DNA from 3 places in the Crenobacter sp. CS_VA4 genome. Region 1 is predicted to be linked to each of the others. Evidence: riboswitches for the same ligand, from Rfam matches in the RefSeq annotation. Region 1 holds a riboswitch; each other region holds the start of a gene.
What was found. A riboswitch is a leader RNA that binds a small molecule or an ion and turns the genes downstream of it on or off. The one in region 1 is predicted to bind glycine.

Region 1 (5,480 bases):
CGTTGGCGCAGGCCGGGGTTGCGGCAATCGGTGCTGGCGCAAACAAGCAAACGGCTCACGCGCCGAGCATCTTGCAAGCCGGCCCCTATCGTGTGGGACTGCTTGGCTATTATTGGAACCAGAGAACGTCTGCTAGCGCCAATTTGCCCGGCAGCGCCATGGACCTGCCGGAGGAGTTGGTTGCGGATATTGGTGCTCTGCGAACACAAGTTGACCGCGTGGTTGTGACCTTTCACTGGGGGGTTCCCTACGAGCGTGAACCATCGCCGGAAGACCGCGCAAAAGCCCGCTTTGCCGTGGACTGCGGGGCCGACGTCGTGATCGGCCATCATCCGCATATTGTTCAGCCTTTCGAAATTTACCGTGGCCGCCCGATTTTTTTTAGTGTGGGCAACTTCACCTTTGGTTCTGGAAATAGTCGGGGCGAATCACTCCTGCTCGGTCTCCGGTTCGAGGAAACGAAGACGTCGGTCTACGTTTATCCCGTCTATGTGAAAAACCGTGACCCCCGAGTGAATTATCAGCCAAAGGTTTTAAGGGGAAATGGCGCAGAGCGGATACTACGAATTCTGGCGCAAGTCTCCGGCGACCACGCGTCTATGCTGAAAATTGAGAACGGCTGTGGGCTTCTTGAACTGCTTCAGCCGGAGCCGTCGGAATAAAAAATGTCCGAAGAGTCGACAGTAGAAAAGAGTATCAGTCAATGGTCGCCGCACCTCACGCCGTTGCTTCGTCCCTTTCGAGCCAAGTTGTTTTTGGCCTTCTTCGCGATGTTGTTGGATGCCATGCTGACGGCCCTGCGCCCTTGGCCGCTCAAGGTTGTCATCGACTTTGTCTTCACGCATAGACCAACGCGCGTTCCGTGGATTGGTAACTGGTTGGGGCATGCTTCTCTGGAACCAATGCACATTGTTTATGGCGCGTGCGCTACCACGCTTCTCATAGCGACGAGCACGGGGTTGCTTACCTACTTCTTCACAAAGTCCATGGGTGTCATTGGACAACGTTTCGTGTTCTCACTGCGTTGCAAATTGTTTGGCCACATGCAGCGCCTTTCTCTACGGTTTCACGATCGCCAGCGCACAGGCGATTTGGTTACGCGCCTCACGACTGACATTACCGCGATGCAGGATTTGATTGCGGACGGCACCATTATTTTAGTCAGCAATGTGTTTTTGCTGATCTGGATGGTGTCGATAATGTTCTGGTTGGATTGGCGTTTTGCATCGGCAGCGCTTTCTGTAGCTCCACTATTATTCTGGATTGTTTTCAGTTACACGGGGCGTATCCGCAAGGCGTCTCGTGCCGCTCGCACGAGCGATGGTTTGCTTGCTTCTGTTGCGCAGGAAACGCTGGCTTCTATTCGCGTCGTGCAAGGGCTGGCGCAGGAACAGAAACAGGATGAACGATTCAACGCCCAGGGTTCAAACAGTCTGGCAGCTTACCTAGAAGGTGTGCGCTATCGCGCTCGGGTCGCGCCGTTGGTTGATTTGTTGGCGGCCGCGGGATTGGCAATCGTAATCTGGTATGGCGCAACCCGCGTCATCGCGGGCGAGTTAACGACCGGTGATGTCATCGTCTTCTTTGCTTACGTCACGAATCTGTATGCACCGATGAAAGCGTTGTCCCGTCTTTCGTTTGCCTTTAACAAGGCCACCATTGGTGCCGAGCGCATCGCGGATGTGTTGGCGGTAAGCACGGAAGTAGCTGACCGTAAGGGAGCGAAACAGGTAAAAACGCTCAAGGGCGAAATAGAGTTCCGCGACGTCTCATTCGAATACGATTCGAACCACCCGGTACTCTCTGGCATCAACCTGCGTATTGCGGCCGGCGAAACCGTTGCCATTGTCGGAGCTACGGGCGCAGGGAAGAGCAGTCTGGTGAGTCTTGTGTCGCGATTTTTTGACCCGACTAGCGGCGCTGTTTTTCTCGATGGCGAGGACATTCGCGATTATCAGGTTCAATCGTTGCGCGACCATGTGAGTCTCGTGCTCCAGGACTCGCTGCTTTTCAATGGAACGATTCGAGACAATATTGCTTTCGGCCGACCAGACGCCACTGACGCTGAAATAGTTGCCGCTGCTATTGCGGCAAACGCTGATGAGTTTATTCGACAGAAGCCGCTTGGCTATGAGGCGCGCGTCTCCGAACGCGGGACAAGCCTTTCCGGCGGCCAGAAGCAGCGGATCGCAATTGCGAGAGCCATTCTGCGAAACGCACCAATTTTAATTTTGGACGAGCCAACGAGCGGACTCGATGCAATATCCGAGCGCGTCGTGATCGACTCTCTGCAAGCGGCATCGACCGGGCGCACAACGCTGATCATTGCACATCGTTTGACGACTGTACGTTTTGCCGATCGCATCGTTGTAATGGAATCAGGCCGAATCATCGAACAAGGAACGCATACCGAACTGCTGATAAAAAGAGGAAGGTACGCTCACCTTTGCGAGCTCCATCAAGATGCGGGTAGGCCGTTAGTTCGTCGAGCGGGCCCTTGAGGACCACCAAGGCGCCTGGGTGGCCGGCCGAGTGTCGGGTACGGCCGTATGACTCCAGCGTTAAACATGACCTTGGTGACCGTGCCCTGATGTTACCGGCCAAAGAGTGATTGGCCAATCGGGATACGGCCAAGCTGCTGCCCGGCTAGGGCATCGTGTACATCCTCCGGCCTCGTTAGCTGTAGAGGACTGCATTCCACCGGCCAGGACTGCATTACATCACGCCAGGACAGGATTAACTGCAACCAGTCCAGTCAGAACGAGTGGGATAGATGGTTGCAGTTATTTCTGTCATGAAATTGCGTCGATTGCAGTTCAGACCGGTTTCAAATGCAGGTCGCTACACCTATGCAGCCTTCTATTGGCCGCCGCTCTGCCGGCCCACGCCGCTATCCCGATGACCTGAAACTCACCACCTGGAACAGTATGCTGCTGCCGCGCACGCCGACCTCGCGTCCGGCGCGCTGCCGCAGCGGGGCAGCATTCTCGCTCGCTGCGGCGTGCCCGTGAGCTGGCTGAGGCCAGTGTCTGATAGGCTCCGGCATGAAAAAAGCCAGCCCGTTCGGGCTGGCTTTGTCGTGTCTACTCTTCGGCCAACGTTCAGTGCAGGCGCCGCTGATACGAGAAGGTCGGCAGATTCCAGCCGCGATAGACCGCGCCGAGCCGGATCGTCAGGCCGAGCGCGAAACCAGCCACGGTGTTGACGTCGTCGCCGACGCCGAGGTGGTGCAGGCCGAGGTAGAGCAGGGCGACCGCGAACGACACGCTGGCGTACAGCTCCTGGCGGAACACCACCGGCACGCGGTTGCACAGCACGTCGCGCAGCACGCCGCCGGCGATGCCGGTGATCATGCCGGCGACCACCACCACCGGCAGCTGGTAACCCATGCCGAGCGCGACGTTGCTGCCGATCAGCGTGAATGCCACCAGGCCCATCGCGTCGAGCACCAGGAACACGTTGCGCAGCCGGTGCATATAGCGCGACACGAATACGGTGAAGAGACCCGCGCCGAGCGTCAGGTACAGATACTCGGGGTGCTGGGTCCAGCCGATCGGGAAGTGGCCGAGCACGATGTCGCGCACCGTGCCGCCGCCGAGCGCGGTCAGGAAGGCGATGACCGAGACGCCGAAGATGTCCATATTGCGACGGCCGGCGGCAAGCGCCCCGGTCATGGCTTCGGCGGTGATGGCGATCAGATAGATGTAAGTCAGCATGGTGGTGGTCGAAACAGGAAGTCGGCAAAACCGCGCGGGCCGGACGGGCTGGGCCGCCGACGCGCGCAGACTGGAATAAGGGTCAGCGTGTCAACGGCGCGGGCGGTGCCGGAGGCAAAGCGGGCGAGGCGACGAAACGGGGGAACCGGAAGGGCCGGAACAGGGTCGGATACGCAGGGTGGAGAGTGTCATGATCAAGGCGCTTTCAGGGTGCGAGCGGGCGTTATGCCCGTTAGCCTCTCCCCTTGTCCTTTTACCTGAGAGTTTTGGTGGCTGGCGCCACTCGCCCCTTCGGTGGACCGGCTGGCGCCGGCCTCTCTCCAATCGGCTATCGATAACGCGGTTGCAGTTCTTTTGCCTGAGCGATTATGGGAGCTTGCGTCTTCGGCGGAGGGTCGAACCCTCGCTCTCCTGCAACCAGCGCGCTATTATCCCGCACCGCAACAAGACGGTCAAACGTACACCGACCCGCGGCCGCGCCGCGGATCGCGAGGAAATGCCATGACGACTCCGATGCTCGATGCGCTGATGAAACTGGTCGACACGCCACGCGACGGGGCGATGCTGCGCTTCGGCATCGCCAATGAGCTGATGCACCAGAACCGCTTGGCCGAAGCCGAGGCGCAACTGCGCCAGGCGCTGGTGATGCAGCCCGACTACTCGGCGGCGTGGAAGCTGCTCGGCAAGGTGCTGGTGGCCGCTGCTAAGCCGGACGCGGCGCGGCTGGTCTACCAGGACGGTATCGCGGTGGCCGAGCTGAAGGGCGACCTGCAGGCGGCCAAGGAGATGGGCGTGTTCCTACGCCGCCTCGACAAGGCGGCCGGCTAAGAGCCGCTTAACAAAACGAGGCTTAGCCGAGTTTCTGCGCAGCTAAAACCCTCACGGCGTTGTTGCGCTGCCTTGCCGTACGACTTGTACTGTCTGCAGCAGCGCGCCTAGCCGGGACCGCTGCGCTGGGTTTTGTTAGCGACTCTAAGCCATGTTATTGACCGGCTGACCGGCCATGATCAGCGTTCCTGCATGTCCTGCTCAGGCGCCGGTTCTACGCGAGCGCCGCTGTGCCCAGCGTCGCAGGCGCCGCAACCGTAGCCAGCGGCGTCCGCCCGATTCGGCCGCCAGCCGGCGTTCCAGCCAGCGCCGGTACGGCGCGGTCTTCTCGTGCGCCCAGTCAACGGCGCGTACCAGCGCGGCGTAAGTGCGTGCCACCCAGCCGATCTCAAGCAGCGCCGGTTTACAGATCGTAAACAGCCACGACGCCACCCCCATCCCGAGCAGTTTGGCCAGTAGTAGCGTCAGGATCGCCAGCGCATAGCGTTGCTGGATCAGCAGTGCCACCTCGACGAACTTCAACGGCACCAGCATCAACAGCGGCACCGCGACGCAGAACAGCGCCGGGTAGGGCGACAGCGTCGCCAGGCGGCGCGACAGCCGCTCGGTGAGCGGCCGCCACGGCGCCCAGTCGACGAAGCGGCGCACCAGCGGGCCGAGCCGTTCCCACAGCCAGGCCTCCAGCAGGAACAGGCTAGCGAGTAGGAACCAGAACGGGGCGAGCAGTCGTTTCATGCGGTGGAAGTTTGGGGTGGCGGTGCGGTTTCGCAAGCGTGCGGGCACGACGGCAGCGCTTAGAGTCGCTAACAAAGCCCAGCGCAGCGGTCCCGGCTAGGCGCGCTGCTGCAGACAGTACAAGTCGTACGGCAAGGCAGCGCAACAACGCCGGGAGGGGTTTGTTAGCGGCTCTTAACGCGGCTGGAACAGGATGATCGC
Region 2 (5,480 bases), on a different contig from region 1:
ACGGCACAGGCCGACCTGCGCGTTCAGGTTGGCACCGTCCATGTACACCTGGCCGCCGTGGCTGTGCACCAGGTCGCAGATCTCGCGCACCGCCTCCTCGAACACGCCGTGCGTCGACGGGTAGGTCAGCATCAGCGCGGCCAGATCCGCGGCGTGCTCCTCGGTCTTCGCCTTCAGGTCGGCGATGTCGATGTTGCCGGCGTCGTCGCAGTCGACCACCACCACCCGCATCATCATCATCTGCGCGGTGGCCGGGTTGGTGCCGTGCGCCGAGCGCGGGATCAGGCAGACGTCGCGCTGGCTCTCGCCGCGGCTGTCGTGGTAGCGGCGGATCGCCAGCAGGCCGGCGTACTCGCCCTGCGCGCCGGAGTTCGGCTGCATCGAGATCGCGTCGAAGCCGGTGATCGCCTTCAGCTGCTCGGCCAGGCCGTCGATCATTTCCAGGTAGCCGACCGTCTGCTCGCGCGGCGCGAACGGGTGGATCTCGGAGAATTCCGGCCAGGTGATCGGCAGCATCTCGCTGGTCGCGTTCAGCTTCATTGTGCAGGAGCCGAGCGAGATCATCGAGTGATTCAGCGCCAGGTCCTTGTTCTCGAGCTTCTTCAGGTAGCGCAGCATCTCGTGCTCGCTGTGGTGCGTGTTGAACACCGGGTGCGTCAGGATCGCGCTCTCGCGGCGCAGGCCGGCGAGGAACGCGTCATCGCGCACCGACTGCTCGAGCGCCGGCAGATTGGCCGGGGCACCGGTGACGAGTTCGATCAGCTTGATCAGGTCCGCCTCGGTCGCCTGCTCGTGGAACGCGACGCCGAGCACGCTGCCGTTGACGCGACGCAGGTTATAGCCGGCGGCGATCGCGTCGTTGTAGACCTTGTCGACCTTGGCGCCCAGCTCGACCTGCACGGTGTCGAAGAAGCGGTGGTACGCCAGCTTGAAGCCGGCATTCTTCACCGCGTGCGCGAAGATCGCGGCCAGGCGGTGGATGCGCTCGGCGATGCGCTTCACGCCGGCGGCGCCGTGATAGACGGCGTAGAAGCCGGCGATATTGGCCAGCAGCACCTGGGAGGTGCAGATGTTCGAGTTGGCCTTCTCGCGGCGGATGTGCTGTTCGCGGGTCTGCAGCGCCATGCGCAGCGCCGGCCGGCCCTTGGCGTCGACCGACACGCCGATGATGCGGCCCGGCGCCGAGCGCTTCATCTCGTCCTTGAACGCAAAGTAGGCCGCGTGCGGGCCGCCGAAGCCCATCGGCACGCCGAAGCGCTGGGTCAGGCCCACCGCCACGTCGGCGCCCATCTCGGCCGGCGATTTGAGCAGCACCATCGCCATGATGTCGGCGGCGACGATCGCCACCGCGCCGCGCGCCTTGGCGGCGGCGATGTGCGGGGTCAGGTCGACCAGATCGCCCGCTTCGCCCGGGTACTGGAAGATCGCGCCGAAGTAGTCACCGTTGCCGGCCTCTTCCGGGTGGCCCAGCACCAGCTCGAAGCCGAAGTGCGCGGCGCGGGTCTTGATCACGTCGAGCGACTGCGGCAGCACGCGGCTGTCGACGAAGAACTGGTTGGACTTCGTCTTGGACACGCGGCGCGCCATTGCCATCGCCTCGGCGGCGGCGGTGGCCTCGTCGAGCATGGAGGCGTTGGCGACGTCCAGGCCGGTCAGGTCGATCACCATCTGCTGGAAGTTCAGCAGCGCTTCCAGGCGGCCCTGCGCGATCTCGGCCTGGTACGGGGTGTAGGCGGTGTACCAGCCCGGGTTTTCCAGCACATTGCGCAGGATCACGGTCGGCAGGCGGGTCGGGTGGTAACCGAGGCCGATGTACGACTTGTTGACGGTGTTCTTCCTGGCGATGGCTTTGAGCTTGGCCAGCGACTCGATCTCGGACAGCGCGTCCGGCAGCGCCAGCTTCTTGCCGAAGCGGATGTCGGCCGGCAGGGTCTGGTCGACCAGTTCGGCGCGGGTTTTCAGGCCCAGTTCGGCCAACATCGCGGCCGCGTCGGCGTCGTCGATGCCGATGTGGCGCGATACGAATTCGTTGTGATTAAACAGTTCAGAGAGCGTCATGGTGCGTGCGTCCGGTGATTCCAGAGGGCGAGCAAACCAGGTCTACGAAACCGGTGTCTCAGCCACTCCAACAACATGGCAAAACGCCCCGTGCGGACACAGGGCGTTTGACTAAATCTGGCTCAGGCGCCGATTTCCTTGGCGTACTGTTCGGCGGTCCACAGGCCGTCCAGGTCGGCGACGTTGGCCGGCTTGATCTGGAAGAACCAGCCATTGCCGTACGGCGCTTCGTTGGCCTGCTCCGGCGCGGCTTCCAGGCCTTCGTTGACGGCCACGACTTCACCGGCGATCGGACAGTACACGTCCGAGGCGGCCTTCACCGACTCGACCACGCCGGCCTGCTCGTCGCGGGCGAGCGAGGCGCCGACCTTCGGCAACTCGACGAACACCACGTCGCCGAGCAGCTCCTGCGCGTGGTGGGTGATGCCGACGGTCACGGTGCCGTCAGCTTCGAGACGCAGCCACTCGTGGCTTTCGACGTATTTCAGTTCGGCGGGGATCTGGCTCATGGATAGTTTCTCTCTCTCTCAAGATGACGGAACGGTCCGACCGAATCCGGCAACCTTGAAAAGCCTGCCTCACGGCGGTTTTTCAAGGTTTCCTGCGGTGTTCGGCCAACCTCGGTTCGATCGGGATTATTCGTAGACTTTTTTGCCGTTGCGCACGAACGGCAACTTGACGACACGCACCGGCGTCAGCGTACCACGCAGATCGACCGCGGCGACATCGCCGGTCGCCTTCGGCACGCGGGCGATCGCGATCGACAGCTTCAGCGTCGGCGAGAAGGTGCCGCTGGTGATCACGCCTTCGCCGGCGCCATCCACCACTACGCGCATCCCTTCGCGCAGCACGCCGCGGCTTTCCATCACCAGGCCGACCTGCTTCATCGCCACGCCGGCGGCCTTCTGCGCTTCCAGCGCCTTGCGGCCGATGAAGTCGCGATCAAGAGGTTCCCACGCCACCGTCCAGCCCATGCCGGCTTCGAGCGGCGAGACGCCTTCGTCCATATCGTGGCCGTACAGGTTCATGCCGGCCTCGAGGCGCAGCGTGTCGCGGGCGCCTAGGCCGGCCGGGGCGACACCGGCACCGATCAAGGCGGTGAAGAAGCCCGGCGCCTCATTGGCCGGGATCATGATTTCCAGGCCGTCTTCGCCGGTGTAACCAGTGCGGGCGACGAACCATTCACCGAACGGCAGGCCCTGGAATACCTTCAGGCCACGGATCTGTTCGGCCCAGTCGGGGTTCACCGCGCAGACCTTGTCGATCGCGTTCGGGCCCTGCACCGCCAGCATCGCCAGGTCGTCGCGCACGGTAAGCGTCACGTCGCGGCCTTCGCTGGTCTCTTTCAGCCAGGCGATGTCCTTGTCGCGGGTGCCGGCGTTGACCACCATGCGGTAGCCGTGTTCGGCCAGGTAGACGATCAGGTCGTCGATCACGCCGCCCTGTTCATTGAGCATGCCGGAATAGAGCGCCTTGCCGACGAAGCCGAGCTTGGCGACGTCGTTGGCGAGCAAGCCGCGCAGCCAGTCGCGCGCGTCGGAGCCAGTGATGTCGAGCACCACCATGTGCGAGACGTCGAACATGCCAGCGTCGCTACGGACGATTTCATGTTCTTTGAGTTGGGAGCCGTAATGGATAGGCATAGACCAGCCGGCGAATTCGACGATCTTGGCGCCGGCATCGACGTGCGACTGGAACAACGGGGTACAGCGGGGTGCTTGTGTCATCGGGGCAGATCCTTGGGCAGCCTATGGGTGCGTGCGTTTCCCTCAACACACCCCTCTGTCCTTGGCCACCTGAGATTTTCAGGTGGCGCTCGCCACCCTTAGCCCCTTCGGTGGGCGCCGTGTTGCCACGCGCCGCTCTCCAGAGTTTGGTCGGTCGGCCGAATGGCCACCGGGTCCCATACAGTCCTTTTGCCTGAGCGATTGCGGGTGCGCTTGCGCCTTCGGCGGCCGCCTATTCCTTCGAGAAAAGGCGGCTCTCTCCTGCATGTTGGCCGGATTATCGTGGCTGGCCGGCCGAATGGCAAGCCGGTTTTAGCTTCGTGTCAAGCGACATCCCGGCAGATTGCCGGCTTGTCATTCGGCCTCGATCAAGCCGCCGACGAACGGCGGCCATCACGGCGCCAAGCTTGGCCGAAACCGCCCTGCTTCGGCCAACCTTGCCCTGTCAGGCCCGCGCCAAACCGTCGCGCTCGCCCGACAGCAGCGCCAGCTGGTAACGACCGAAGCGCGCCAGCGCCCGCCAGGTCGCCCGCGCCAGCACCACCACGATCAGCAGGCCGACCCCGCCGGCCAGCAGCAGCCCCAGGCCGGTCATCAACAGCGCCGAGCGGTCGGAAATCCCGCCCAGCCCCTGCAGCTCGACCACGCCGTCCTCGCCGGACAACTGCAGCCGGCTGACCGAGCCGTCTGCGCTGCGCTCCAGCCGCACCGAACCGTCGGCGCCGGACGCCTCGACCAGCGTCTTGCCGGTGCTCGGGTCGCGGAGGATCACTACCTTGTCGCCCTGCCCGCCCTGGATGTTGACCAGCGGCCGGCCGCTATTTGGTGCACCGACGATCAGCGCCGGGCCGGCGCCCTGGTTGAACAGGATAGGCTCGATCGTCGGCCAGCCGAACAGGCTGTTGCTGACCCATAGCCCGGTCAACAGCACCCCAGCGAACAGCAGCGAACCCGACACCACGAAACCGAGCGTCAACACACCCAGATAGACCATGAACGGGATCGCCAGCACGAAGTTGAGCACGCCCAGCCCCGCCATGGCACCAACCACGCCGAACAGATTGCCGACCGAGCGGCGCGACTCCCACGCCTGCAGCCGCGCCTTCGCCTGCAGCTCGCGGGCCAGGCGCTGCGGGTCGCCGAGCGACGCGGCCACCTCCTCCTCGCTGCGGCCATCGGCCAGCGCGTCGCCGAAATACTCCGCGTAGTCGGCGAGGATCTCCTGCCTCTCGGCGGTCGGCAGCCCGGCCAGCGCCGCCTCCAGTTGCTGCATGAACGTCTGCTGATTCATCACACCTCTCCCTGCGGATTGTTCTGTCTGGCGCGCTGCGCGTCGTTCGCCGCGTGCGGCGCCAGCACGCTGTTGACTTCGCTGACGAACTCCTGCCACTCGGCCTGCATCTCGACCAGGCTCTGCCGCCCGGCCGCCGTCAGCGCGTAGTACTTGCGCGACGGCCCGCTCGGTGACTCGACCAGATAGGTCGTCACCCAGCCCTCGGCCTGCAGCCGGCGCATCAGCGGGTAGATGGTGCCCTCGCTGATTTCCATGCAGTCGGCCAGCCGGCTGACCAGCTCGTAAGCGTAGCTGTCGGCGCGGGCCAGCAAGGCCAGCACGCACATCTCCAGCGTGCCCTTCTTCAATTGTGTCTTCACTCGCCTTTCCCGGTTTGGCTGTCGCTGCCGTGTTGCCATACT
Region 3 (5,480 bases), on a different contig from region 1:
CGATACCGGTAGCAATGCCGCCGTTGGCGAAGCCGAAGAAGATCGTCCCCGCTCCGGACACGATCATCAGCACGATGGTGACGATCTTGATCAGCGCGAACCAGAACTCGAACTCGCCGTACGCCTTCACCGCGATGAAGTTGACCGACGCCATCGACACCAGCGCGGCCAGCGCCCAGACCCAGCCCGGCGTGCCCGGGAACCACACGGCCATATAGACGGCGACGGCGGTGATCTCGGCCATACAGGTGACGATCCACATAAACCAGTAGGTCCAGCCGGTCAGATAGCCGGCCAACGGCCCCAGATAGTCCTGTGCGTAGCGGCTGAACGAACCGGCGACCGGGTTGTGGATCGCCATCTCGCCGAGCGCACGCATGATGATGAAGATGGCGGCGCCGCCTATCGCGTAAGACAGTATGATGGCCGGGCCGGCCATCTTGATCGCGGTCGCCGAGCCGAGGAACAGGCCGACGCCGATCGCGGCACCGAGCGCCATCATATTGATGTGGCGCTCCTCCAGGCCGCGATGCAACTTGTCTTGTTGCTCTTGCATTCGTTTCTCCTTTGCACACCTTGCCGTCGCTTGAGTCGGCGCATGCCTCTTCGCACGATCACGGGACGGTCGAATTAGATCAGCAGGGATTTCACCGGCGCAGCCGGGCACCGCCTTCTGGCCGATAGGCGAGAAGGAATGGCGGGCGCGCGGTGTGTTAGAACCGGGGACAAAACCCGATGCTGGATTGCCGGGCCGGATTCTGTCGGGGGGTTCGTCAGGCGGATTCGCTAGGAATCGTTAACGGGATAGGGACGCATGGCCTCTCCTGGGCGATGTGGGGGAGCGCAAACCTCGGCGTATCGCCGGCCGGCAGTTGGGGCTCAGTCGGTGCCCGAGGTTTACGACGTCTGCCCCCCTCTGTCCTTTTGCCTGAGAGATTACGCACCAGCGGGGCCGGCGCTTTTCCTTCGGCGAGGCCACGCGGGCCTACTCTCCAGAGAGCTCGTCGATGCGGCAGTCCTTTTGCCTGAGAGTTTCTGGGGCGATTCCCCTTCGGCGCCGCCCGTGTCGGGCGATCTCTCCAGCTGCATCGTCCCGCCCCTCGTCGTACCGAAGGAGCGGAAGCTGCGGAAAATCTAGGTAGGCTCGAAGCCGCTGTCAATCGGTGAGTGAGGAATTAATATTGTGCATCGCAATATTTCCGACTTCGCGATAATGGTAACCACGGCCAATTTCAATTGCCGCAAAACCGATTTGCACCGGCATCAGCAAGCTTTCTATAGGGAGTTAGGCTGGAATTCGATCAAACATTGCGCTGCGGCGCAGCATTTCCCGAATTAAAAAATACCCATTTCCAGCGTATTCATTTTGCAACAGCGTTATTTCCCGTAGAAACAATTTAATTTGAAGTTAGTTTAATCGGCCGTTTGATTTAATGCCCGGTTTTTCTCTCGAGAGAAATAAACCATGCCAAGAGTGTTTTTCTGTTGACAGGCTTTCAGCGTTTCCATTAGCTTGGAAAAAGCTTCACGGATGCTGCAGGAGAGATCGCCCGACCCGGGCGGCGCCGAAGGGGAATCGCCCCAGAAACTCTCAGGCAAAAGGACTGCTGCATCGACGAGCTCTCTGGAGAGTAGGCCCGCGTGGCCTCGCCGAAGGAAAAGCGCCAGCCCCGCTGGCGCGTAATCTCTCAGGCACAAAGGACAGAGGGGGCAACAGGCTGACGTCAGCCTGGAGCGCCCCCGACAGACCCGGCTGCCGATCCCGCGATCGCCCCTTCCGTCTCGCCCTCCGACTGACGTTGGCTGTGTTTTATCCCAACACAATCCTGTCAGGAAGAGAGCAATGAGCGAGACCAAATACACCGAATCCCACGAATGGCTGCGTCTGGAAGACGACGGCAGCGTCACGGTCGGCATCACCGAATATGCGCAGAACCTGCTGGGCGACCTGGTCTATGTCGCGCTGCCCAAAGAAGGCGAATCGTTCACCCAGGGCCAGGAAGCCGCCACGATCGAATCGGTGAAGGCCGCCGGCGAGATCAAGCTGCCGGTCGACGGCACAATCGTCGCGGTCAACAGCCTGCTCGCCGACGAACCGAGCCTGGTCAACGACGCGCCCGAGGGCGACGGCTGGTTCTTCCGCATCCGCCTCGACAACCCAGCCCAATTGGACGGTCTGATGGACGATGTCGCCTATCAGAACCTGATCGACCAATAAGCCCGGGAGAGCTGCCATGTTCCGTGATGATTCGCTCAAAGAGGACGCGCTGTTCCAGCGCCGCCACATCGGCCCGGGCGCCGACGAACAGCAGGCGATGTTGGCCGAACTGCAGGTCGACTCGCTCGCCGAACTGATCGACGAGGTCGTCCCCGCCAGCATCCGCCTGGCCGCCCCGCTCGCCCTCGCCGACGGCTGCAGCGAAGCCGAGGTGCTGGAGCGCCTCGCCAAGATCGCCGCGCGCAACCAGGTGTTCAAGTCCTACATCGGCATGGGCTACTACGACACCCACACCCCGCCGGTGATCCTGCGCAATGTGTTCGAGAACCCGGCCTGGTACACCGCGTACACCCCGTACCAGCCGGAAATCTCGCAGGGCCGCCTCGAGGCGCTGCTGAACTTCCAGACCATGGTCACCGACCTGACCGGGCTTGAGATCGCCAACGCGTCGATGCTCGACGAGGCGACCGCCGCGGCCGAGGCGATGACCTTCTGTCAGCGCCTGTCCAAATCGAAGAGCGCGGTGTTCTTCGTCGCCCGCGACTGCCATCCGCAGACCATCGAAGTGGTGAAGACCCGCGCCGAGCCCTTGGGCATCGAGGTGGTCGTCGGCGACCCGCGCCGCGATCTCGCCGGCTTCGAGTGCTTCGGCGTGCTCTTGCAGTACCCGGGCTCGCACGGCGACCTGATCGACTACCGGTCCGTCACCGAGGCCGCCCACGCACAGGGCGCGCTCGTCGTCGTCGCCGCCGACCTGCTGGCGCTGACGCTGCTGACCCCGCCGGGCGAATTCGGCGCCGACGTCGCGGTCGGCACGACTCAAAGATTCGGCGTGCCGATGGGCTTCGGCGGCCCGCACGCCGGCTACTTCGCGACCCGCGACGAGTTCAAGCGCACCATGCCGGGCCGCCTGGTCGGCGTATCGGTCGACAGCCACGGCCGCCCGGCGCTGCGCCTGGCGATGCAGACGCGCGAGCAGCACATCCGCCGCGAGAAGGCCACCAGCAATATCTGCACCGCGCAGGCGCTCTTGGCGATCATCGCCGGCCTCTACGCCGCCTACCACGGCCCCGAGGGGCTGACCGCGATCGCCCGCCGCGTGCACAGGCTGACCGCCACGTTGGCCGAAGGGCTGCGCGAGCTCGGCTATTCGGTACCGACCGAGTCGTTCTTCGACACGGTGACCGTCTCGGTCGACACCGCCAACCACGCCGACGTGCTGCATGCGCAGGCGCGCTCGCGCGGCGTCAATCTGCGCGCCAGCGCCGACACCCGCATCGGCATCTCGCTCGACGAGACGACGACTTCGGCCGACGTCGTGGCATTGTGGAGCCTGTTCGCGCTCGGCAAGGTCACGCCGGACTTCGCCGCACTCGAAGCGCAGGCCGCCGACGCGATCCCGGCGCCGCTCGTCCGGACCAGCGACTTCCTGACGCACCCGGTGTTCCAGCTGTACCGCTCGGAGACCGAGATGCTGCGTTACCTGCGCCGCCTCGCCGACAAGGACCTGGCGCTCGACCGCACCATGATTCCGCTGGGCAGCTGCACGATGAAGTTGAACGCCACCACCGAGATGATCCCGGTGACCTGGCCGGAATTCGGCAAGCTGCACCCGTTCGCCCCGGCCGAGCAAACCGCCGGCTACCGCGAGCTGACCCAGGAGCTTGAGTCTATGCTGTGTGCGATCACCGGCTACGACGCGGTGTCGCTGCAGCCGAACGCCGGCTCGCAGGGCGAGTACGCCGGCTTGCTCGCGATCCGCGCCTACCACGCCAGCCGCGGCGAGTCGCAGCGCGACGTCTGCCTGATCCCGTCGTCGGCGCACGGCACCAACCCGGCCAGCGCGCAGATGGCGAACATGAAGGTGGTGGTGGTCGCGTGCGACGAGGCCGGCAACGTCGACGTCGATGACCTGAAATCGAAAGCGGAGCAACACAGCGACAAGCTCGCCGCGATCATGATCACCTACCCGTCCACCCACGGCGTGTTCGAGGAGCGGGTGCGCGAGGTGTGCGACGTGGTGCACGCGCACGGCGGCCAGGTCTACATCGACGGCGCGAACATGAACGCGCTGGTCGGCCTGGCGCAACCGGGCGGCTTCGGCGGCGACGTGTCGCACCTGAACCTGCACAAGACCTTCTGCATCCCGCACGGCGGCGGCGGCCCGGGCGTCGGCCCGATCGGCGTGAAGGCGCACCTCGCCCCGTTCCTGCCCGGCCACAAGGCGGGGAGTCTCGGCGGCGGCGGCGCGGTGTCGGCGGCGCCTTACGGCAGCGCCAGCATCCTGCCGATCACCTGGACCTATATCGCGCTGATGGGCGCGGCGGGCCTGAAGCGCGCGACCGAGGTAGCGATCCTCAACGCCAACTACATCACCGCCAAACTGGCGCCGCACTACCCGATCCTCTATACCGGCCCGAACGGCCGCGTCGCGCACGAGTGCATCGTCGATGTGCGGCCCTTGAAGGACAGCACCGGGATCAGCGTCGAGGACATCGCCAAGCGGCTGATCGACTTCGGCTTCCATGCACCGACCATGTCGTTCCCGGTGGCCGGCACCTTGATGATCGAACCGACCGAGTCGGAATCGAAGGCCGAACTCGACCGCTTCATCGAGGCGATGGTGACGATCCGCGAGGAGATCCGCGCGGTGGAGGAAGCCCGCAGCGACGCCAACGACAACCCGCTGAAACACGCGCCGCACACCGCGGCGGTGCTGGCCGGCGAATGGAGCCACGCCTACAGCCGCGAACAGGCGGTGTTCCCGCGAGGGCTGGAGCGCGACCACGCCAACAAGTACTGGCCGTCGGTCGGCCGCGTCGACAACGTCTACGGCGACCGCAACCTCGTCTGCAGCTGCCCGCCGCTGTCGGCCTACGAAGACTGAAACTGAAGACGCCGCTGTTCGGCCAACCCTATCACCCAAAGGTTGGCCGAACGGTGGCTACAGCCCTCACAAAGGAGAAACAGATGTCCCGCCAAGAACAATTCAGCCAGCCGCTGCAAATCGCCGGTTTCGACGACGCGCTGTGGCAGGCGATGGAAGCCGAGCGCTTCCGCCAGGAAGACCATATCGAGTTGATCGCCTCGGAAAACTACGCGAGCCCGCGCGTGATCCAGGCGCAGGGCTCGGTGCTGACCAACAAGTACGCCGAGGGCTATCCGGGCAAGCGCTACTACGGCGGCTGCGAGCATGTCGATGTGGTCGAGCAGCTGGCCATCGATCGCGCCAAGCAGCTGTTCGGCGCCGACTACGCCAATG

Region 2: another riboswitch for glycine. It lies ahead of gcvT (glycine cleavage system aminomethyltransferase GcvT); the one in region 1 lies ahead of ACZ2IA_RS15250 (trimeric intracellular cation channel family protein).
Region 3: another riboswitch for glycine. It lies ahead of gcvH (glycine cleavage system protein GcvH); the one in region 1 lies ahead of ACZ2IA_RS15250 (trimeric intracellular cation channel family protein).

What each region holds. Positions count from the first base shown of each region.
Region 1 is NZ_JBVMAE010000016.1:7,797-13,276, forward strand. It holds gene ACZ2IA_RS15240 (CapA family protein) at 1-662, shown strand, start outside; gene ACZ2IA_RS15245 (ABC transporter ATP-binding protein) at 666-2,501, shown strand; gene ACZ2IA_RS15250 (trimeric intracellular cation channel family protein) at 3,102-3,716, opposite strand; glycine riboswitch at 3,952-4,050, opposite strand; glycine riboswitch at 4,053-4,140, opposite strand; gene ACZ2IA_RS15255 (tetratricopeptide repeat protein) at 4,218-4,544, shown strand; gene ACZ2IA_RS15260 (hypothetical protein) at 4,746-5,279, opposite strand; gene ACZ2IA_RS15265 (YnfA family protein) at 5,454-5,480, opposite strand, start outside.
Region 2 is NZ_JBVMAE010000003.1:64,783-70,262, forward strand. It holds gene gcvP (aminomethyl-transferring glycine dehydrogenase) at 1-2,058, opposite strand, end outside; gene gcvH (glycine cleavage system protein GcvH) at 2,181-2,567, opposite strand; gene gcvT (glycine cleavage system aminomethyltransferase GcvT) at 2,694-3,785, opposite strand; glycine riboswitch at 3,831-3,938, opposite strand; glycine riboswitch at 3,957-4,059, opposite strand; gene ACZ2IA_RS03760 (DUF1700 domain-containing protein) at 4,231-5,076, opposite strand; gene ACZ2IA_RS03765 (PadR family transcriptional regulator) at 5,076-5,438, opposite strand.
Region 3 is NZ_JBVMAE010000007.1:48,330-53,809, forward strand. It holds gene ACZ2IA_RS08500 (amino acid permease) at 1-556, opposite strand, end outside; glycine riboswitch at 907-1,006, opposite strand; glycine riboswitch at 1,528-1,617, shown strand; gene gcvH (glycine cleavage system protein GcvH) at 1,844-2,218, shown strand; gene gcvP (aminomethyl-transferring glycine dehydrogenase) at 2,235-5,105, shown strand; gene glyA (serine hydroxymethyltransferase) at 5,189-5,480, shown strand, end outside.